Regions from separate parts of the Lysinibacillus sp. Bpr_S20 genome, predicted to be linked through region 2. Evidence: riboswitches for the same ligand, from Rfam matches in the RefSeq annotation. Region 2 holds a riboswitch; each other region holds the start of a gene.
The links. Region 2 has a riboswitch for cobalamin ahead of MWJ95_RS05245 (ABC transporter substrate-binding protein). Riboswitches for the same ligand answer to the same signal wherever they lie in the genome.
Positions count from the first base shown of each region.

Region 1: another riboswitch for cobalamin. It lies ahead of MWJ95_RS16100 (hypothetical protein); the one in region 2 lies ahead of MWJ95_RS05245 (ABC transporter substrate-binding protein).
Region 3: another riboswitch for cobalamin. It lies ahead of nikA (nickel ABC transporter substrate-binding protein); the one in region 2 lies ahead of MWJ95_RS05245 (ABC transporter substrate-binding protein).

Region 1 covers NZ_JALNLQ010000006.1:155,197-157,471, reverse strand. The annotation lists gene MWJ95_RS16105 (ABC transporter substrate-binding protein) at 1-552, opposite strand, end outside; gene MWJ95_RS16100 (hypothetical protein) at 554-1,096, opposite strand; cobalamin riboswitch at 1,294-1,501, opposite strand; gene MWJ95_RS16095 (hypothetical protein) at 1,728-2,275, opposite strand, start outside.
Region 2 covers NZ_JALNLQ010000002.1:129,208-131,482, reverse strand. The annotation lists gene MWJ95_RS05250 (FecCD family ABC transporter permease) at 1-372, opposite strand, end outside; gene MWJ95_RS05245 (ABC transporter substrate-binding protein) at 369-1,334, opposite strand; cobalamin riboswitch at 1,690-1,872, opposite strand; gene MWJ95_RS05240 (acyl-CoA dehydrogenase family protein) at 1,951-2,275, opposite strand, start outside.
Region 3 covers NZ_JALNLQ010000009.1:145,637-147,911, reverse strand. The annotation lists gene nikA (nickel ABC transporter substrate-binding protein) at 1-1,234, opposite strand, end outside; cobalamin riboswitch at 1,375-1,566, opposite strand; gene MWJ95_RS19400 (hypothetical protein) at 1,675-2,275, opposite strand, start outside.

The DNA of each region.
Region 1 (2,275 bases), on a different contig from region 2:
AGCTTTAATATCTTCATTTAATTTGTCGCCTTTATTTTCGATTCCCATCACCGTTGCGATTTGTTGGATATCACCGTAAACATCATCAAATGAAGTAGCTGATTGAATGGCAAACACTTTAATACCTGCATCCTCGAGACCTTTTAATGCCGTTAACGTTTCTTCATTTCCAGTTGTATAGGCAATAACTACATCTGGCTTTAACGTTAAAATACGCTCACTATTGAATTTTACGGAATCAGAAACACGCTCAATTTTTTGAGCTTCTTCTGGATACGTATCAAATTCTGTTGCACCAACGATTTTATCGCCAACGCCTAGAGCAAATAAAATTTCTGTATTACTCGGTTGCAACGAAACAATAGTTTTAGGTACTGCAGCAAACTCTACTTCTACGCCACGGTCATCCTTAACTTTATAACTTGTTTTCTCGACTTGTTGATCTTCTTTAGAAACGGTCTTTTTATTAGTATCCTCTTTCGTACCACAGCCAACTAATACAAGTGCCAGCATCAATACTGAAAGCCATTGCAGCTTTAACATTTTCTTCATTTCATTGATTCTCCTTTTTCTTTTTCATCGGGTATGACTTACTAATAAACGGTATTTCAGCAATACCAGCATGCTGATTCATATAGACAGCCATTACAAAAAAGACATTGGCCAGTAATCCTAAGTAATCAAAGAGAATAGCTGGTACTTCTCGTTCTTCAGATACTTTGTGCAAAACACGATATGATTTTTTCGCTTCACTGCGGCATAAATGTAATGCAGTAGCAGCCTCTGTTCCTTGAGGTAATACAAAGTTTTGTATTTCATCCTTAACATGACTAACATAGAAATCATAGCGATTACTTAGCCAAGTCAAATCATCTGCGGTTACTGCTAATTTACCTCGGACAGAGCCATTTACATGGTAAGCCATTGGCAAAATGGTAAGTAAATCATCTGATACTACTTTTACATTTTCCTTTTTCACCGCCGCCAAAGCGACACCAATATGTGTAGTAAGGCTATCCGTTCGAATTTCAAAATCTACTGTGGATGCCTGTTCACGCATAAATGGATAACAAGAATAACGTGCATCTTTTTTCAAATCTAAGTCCCCGCTTTCCCTCGTGAAAAACTCTTACTTATAACATCCGTGAATCTCATCAGATGCATTAATAAGTGCACATAAAAAACGTTGTTTCCACTCCTAAGGAAACAACGAAAATAACATAAAATAGTGTCGCGTAGACACATCAAAGCCTATGTATTTGCCGCATATTCTCCTAGCTTCCGAAGAGTTATCTATACGTTCAAACAAAGGTCGGTCTCCTGGCTTGTACAGTTCACTACATTATAATCACGTCGTGAGTCATAAAAAGCCTTCCCATTAAATAGTTCAACAGTGGCATATTTTTATGATTTCTGTACTTACAGTTGCGGAAACAGCTCCGGATTTTCACCGAATTCCCGATTATGCTATAGTTCAGCACCCTTATTCTGCAAGAATTATTCACTTGTTATGCAGTTTAACATAGATTGATAGGAAAAAATAGCTGTGGAATTAGAATAAACAAATACGATGAATAAAATCATGTAGGTATCTTTATGCACACAAATATTTTTGATTGCCTTCAGAGACATTTCCCATACTCGTGCTGGTATTTGTTTTGATACATATAATGAATTGCTTAATTTTTAACGAAAGAATCTGTACAAAAAATAGCCATTCCAAACGTTTAACGGATGGCATTCTTATACTTCATTTTGCTTTTTGCATCTTCCTCTTCTTCTATTAAACGTCGTGCAATCTCTAGTAATTTTGGGTCATTCGTTGCATCGAATAGCTTTTTAAAAGATACAATAATATCATAACGTATCAATGTCGGGTGCTTTTCATCAAGGCATATTTGAAATCTTTTCGCCAAATATGAAACGACTAAATCTCTTTGTACCTGCCCTGCTAAACCTATTCTCCAAATCGCCTGCAAAGTATGCCTCGCCGTTCCTGTTTCTTCATCATAAGTTATTGCCCAAATCTTTAAGAAATCCTCTAACACTCTTTCTTCAGGGTCACTTTTTGCTGCTAATGCGCATAAAAATTGTGCAGCACTTGCACGGACATGTCCATTTTTAGATGTAAGAGCCTGAACAAGTTGTTCCCAAACTGAATATGTCCAGTCAACTGGTTCCTGCATAATTTTCATTAATTCTTCGTATGATTTATATTGAATATCTCGGTCATGCTCTGTTAAATTACTAAAAAGTTGCAAAATCTCTTTTTCCA
Region 2 (2,275 bases):
TATGGCACCTATCATACTAAAGATTGGCAATGTAAAATGGCCTACTACAGGTATTGATAAACTAAAAAAAATCGTCATAACTGCGCCAACGGATGCACCAGAGGAAACCCCTAACGTATAAGGGTCAGCCAACGGGTTTTTTAATAAGCCTTGAAAAGCTGCCCCTGCAATGGCAAGTGACGCCCCTACAAGCCCTGCCAACAGGACTCGAGGTAATCGAATTTTCCATAAAATATTGGCAGCTGTTTCATCAGCCGCTTTATTCCACAATACTTCTAGTGGAATATGAACCGAGCCTATCGCCACACCACACCAGATGCTAATGATTAGAAGCGTAATTGCTGTTACATAGGCTACAATTGTTTTACTCATTTAAATGCCTCAGGGTAGACAGCCTTTGCTAATTCCTCAAGACCATCTGCTAAACGAGGACCTTGACGACTTGTCGTATTTTCATCGACTTGTACAATGGCTTTATTTTTCACGGCAGAGATTGTCTCAAAGCCTGGACGTTGCGGTATTTTTGTTAAAATATCAGGTACATAATTATAGGCGACAACAATGACATCTGGATTTTTTGCGATAATTTGTTCAGCATCAATTTCATACCAGTTGTTTGAATCTGCTGCTACATTTTCGGCATGAATCATTTGAAGCATTTCATTCATAAATGTACCTTTACCAGCTGTATAAATTTGTGGCTCATCAGAAGATTCTACAAAGACTTTCTTTGGCTCAACACCCTCAAGTTTTGTTTCAACTTCTTTCACTTTTGCCTTCATATTTGCGACTATTTTTTTAGCCTCTTCTAGTTTTCCTGTTGCACGACCAAGCTGTTCAATCGTTGTGTAAGTTTCATTAAAGTTTTTTGCATCCGCTACTACAAATACTTTCACACCTGCAGCCTCAAGCTGTTCAATTGCTCCTTTTGAATAGCTCATACCCGATGCATGCGCAAGAACAATATCTGGCGATAAAGCAACAATTTGTTCAATATTATAATCTATGCCGCCAACCTTTTCTTTTTTAGTAGCCTCTACTGGATAATCGTCATTATCTGTTACACCCACTATTTCATCATTTAAGCCAAGACCAAATAAAATTTCAGTGTTACTTGGAATGAGAGAGACTATTTTTTCAGGAGGTGCTTCTAGCGTAATATCTTTGCCAGTAGCATCCGTTAACGTCATTGGGAATGTTGCTTGATCTACTTTCGTTGCCTCTTGTTGTTCAGTAGATGAGGGCTTTTCTTTTGTTGCCTCTTTTGTATTACATGCAGCAAGCAAGCCAATTGCCAAAAATGCTGATAATCCTATTTTCCAAATTTTCTTCATGTGAATAAATCCCCCTTAGTCCTGTGCATATAGTTTTTAACGACTTGTTTTTCTGATTGATCGATACTTTTCAGATTTTCATCTGCTAATGTTGTGGTTTATTGCTCAATGTTGCAGGTTTATCACAAACATTTTGAGTTTATCACCTAACTATGTAGATTTATCGCCCAACATTTTGAGTTTATCACCCAACTTTGTCGATTTATCACCTAACATTGTGAGTTTATCGCCCATTTTTTAAATATATCGACATTCATCTTCCAAAACAAATACCCCTCATCAGAAAACAATGAGGGGGTCAAATTTGCACAAAAAAATCCATGACAAAATCCACCATCCTATCCTCGTAGGCTACAACGTGTTTTCTATAAAGGCAGGTCTCCTGGCTCGTGCTACATACGCTTTTTCAAGCCTTCCCGAAATTTTCAGTGGCGCAGATTGAAAAAACTCACACATACAGTGGCGGGACCGCATCGGAATTACACCGATTTCCCTTTTCACTTTACTTAAGTAAAGAACCTTTATAATTTTCAGTTGATTTTATTATACATGAAAATTAAAGAAGTCGCCTCCATTCGAGACGACCCCCAATTAAATCCATTATGCGCCAAAGAAGTTACACTATATCCGAAAAATACTGTACCGTTTTCATTGGTGCACCCAATTCACGCAATGACCATGTGTTCTCTAAATAAATATCTGCTAGTTTCTCATATTTGCCACCGAATTTTTGAGCCCATTCGACCGCTACCACACTTTCATATAAATGCGCCATTTTCTCTGCGACCTTTTTTGCCTCAAACGTTTTCGTAGCATCATCTAAACGGCTAAATGTTTGCAACGTTGAATCTAGTTTTGCTAATTGATCCACTACAATTTCGACTAATGGACTGTCAGCTAATTTTTCTAAACGTTCCTCCATGACACGGACAAACATTTCG
Region 3 (2,275 bases), on a different contig from region 2:
CTTCTAAATTCAACTGTACGCCTATTTTTGCTAGTTCACCTTGCATGTATTCCGCCATTGGCTTTTGAATCGCATCTGTTGCAATGTAAATTAAATCTAATGTGAGCGGTTGTCCGTTTTTAGTACGAATTTTTTCGCCCTTCTGTAGCTTCCATCCCGCTTCGTCTAGCAATTGTTGCGCCTTTTTAGGATTATTTATTATTGGCGCTAAATCAATATTGGCATAAGGAATAGCATCCCAAAATAGTGTATTCGCAACCTTTTCTGTACTATTTGTAATCGTCTCAACCATTTGCTCTTTATTGATTGCATATTGAATCGCTTGACGTACTTTTAATTCTGCTAACGGACCTGACTGTGTATTAAATAGCAGCGCTCGCGTTGACAAAGGTTCAGATGTTGTGGTTTTATACTTTCCGCTATCTTTTAAAAACGTATAGTTATCTAAACTAATAATGCCTCGACCATAAATTAAATCTAATTCTTCGTTTTCAAAGGCCAACGAAATCGATTCAGAATCAGGAATGATTTTTACTTTTATGTTATCAACAAGTGGTTTTTCTCCCCAGTAGTTGTCGTTTCGACTAAATAAGGCATATTCGTCTTTTTTGTAATCGGTTAATACCCATGGGCCTGTACCAACAGGCGCTTTGATTGAATTTTGCGTCGCATCCCCTTTAGGGAATCCATTATCCCCTAAAAAACGGAAAGGTCTTACAAAAGCAAGTTCATTTAAGACAGGGTAATAGGGTTCATCCAATTTCAAACGTATAGTAGAATCATCCACTTTTACAACCTCCACAATATGGTTGACCATGCCCATCCAAGCATGCATATCACGATTGGCTAGTACTGCATCAAAATTACGAATTACATTGTCTGCATTAAAAGCCGTTCCGTCTGAATACTTCACATCTTTTCTTAAATGGAAAGTATAAGCCGTTTTATCCTTAGAGATGTCCCAACTTTCCGCTAATTTCGGCGTAATTGTCCCATCATCGTTATACTCAACCAATGATTCATAGACCATTGCTTGTGCTGTCATTTGATTTGGTAAATATGTATGGGGATTTAATGGTCCTACATCTAGTGGCCAGCCAATCGTTATCATTTTTTCGTCTGTCTGCTGTTTCGATGCTGTCTCTCCCTTTTCATTATCTGTGCTCGTACAGCCAGTGAGTAAACTGAAGGTCAAAACAAGCATGAAAGGAAGTAAATACTTTGTCAATTTCATTTTCTGTCTCCTATCTCTGTTCGTGGTGCACTAAGAATCTACAGAAAGAAGGCATAAAAAAACCTTATTCCAAAAGAATAAGGACAGAAAATCTTACTTAAAGTAAGCCTCCATCCATCTCCCTATCTTTCGTAGATCGTCAATGAATCTTCTTACAAGCAGGCATTCTGGCTCATGAATCATTATTTTGCTTCACCTTCCCAAGTCATAACTCAGTGGTATTTGAAACAAAACTCCTCATTTACAGCTGCGGGACAGCATGGGATTTACACCCATTTTCCATTTAATTGAATGAAAGATCTTTCACTCAAACTTGTAATGATTGCTATGAAATTAGTATTAAACATATCATGCTCAAATGTTCACGTCAATTTTATTTTCTGAATATAATAATATTCTCGAAATAATGACTAACATTAAAAACTTCTTTTTATTGTAAGTCACGCTTTCTTCAAAGAAAACAGAATATAGATATTTTCAATTTCATGGTATTCTTCTAAAACCCAAGAGGTTTGGGTTAAAATTCGCTGCAATCCCTCCAGCCCAAGATATCGGATTTGCACGCCGATAAACTCTGTAAAACCGAGGTATCCCGGATTTACATTTGCTCGGTCGAAAATTAATGAACCTGTAATCCGAGCGTCCGCTGGGGAGTTTGTAAAGAAATGATTTAAATTTTCGATGATATCTGAATCTGAACCATACTCAAAAAGACCACCTTCCGATGAACAGAGTTGAATCCAGTCGGAACGTTCTAAATTCATCTTTAGTAATGCATCCGGTTGGCTCCAGTCATAATGAATAGTTTTGAGGGTGATGTCAAGATCATGAAAGCGTTCCCCTGGTTGCTTCAAAACATCGATGCACCGTTTTGCAAAATTGGGACCGTAAGTATCGATATCTAAAATGTTGATTTCAATCTTCCGTCCCTTCAGTAATTCCGGCTCCGATTCTTGAATTAGAATCAGGGTATTGATACTGTCGGTAGCGGCTCCCCCAGCGATATTGAAGAAACAAAGGTTTCGATCAGGGAATTGCTTG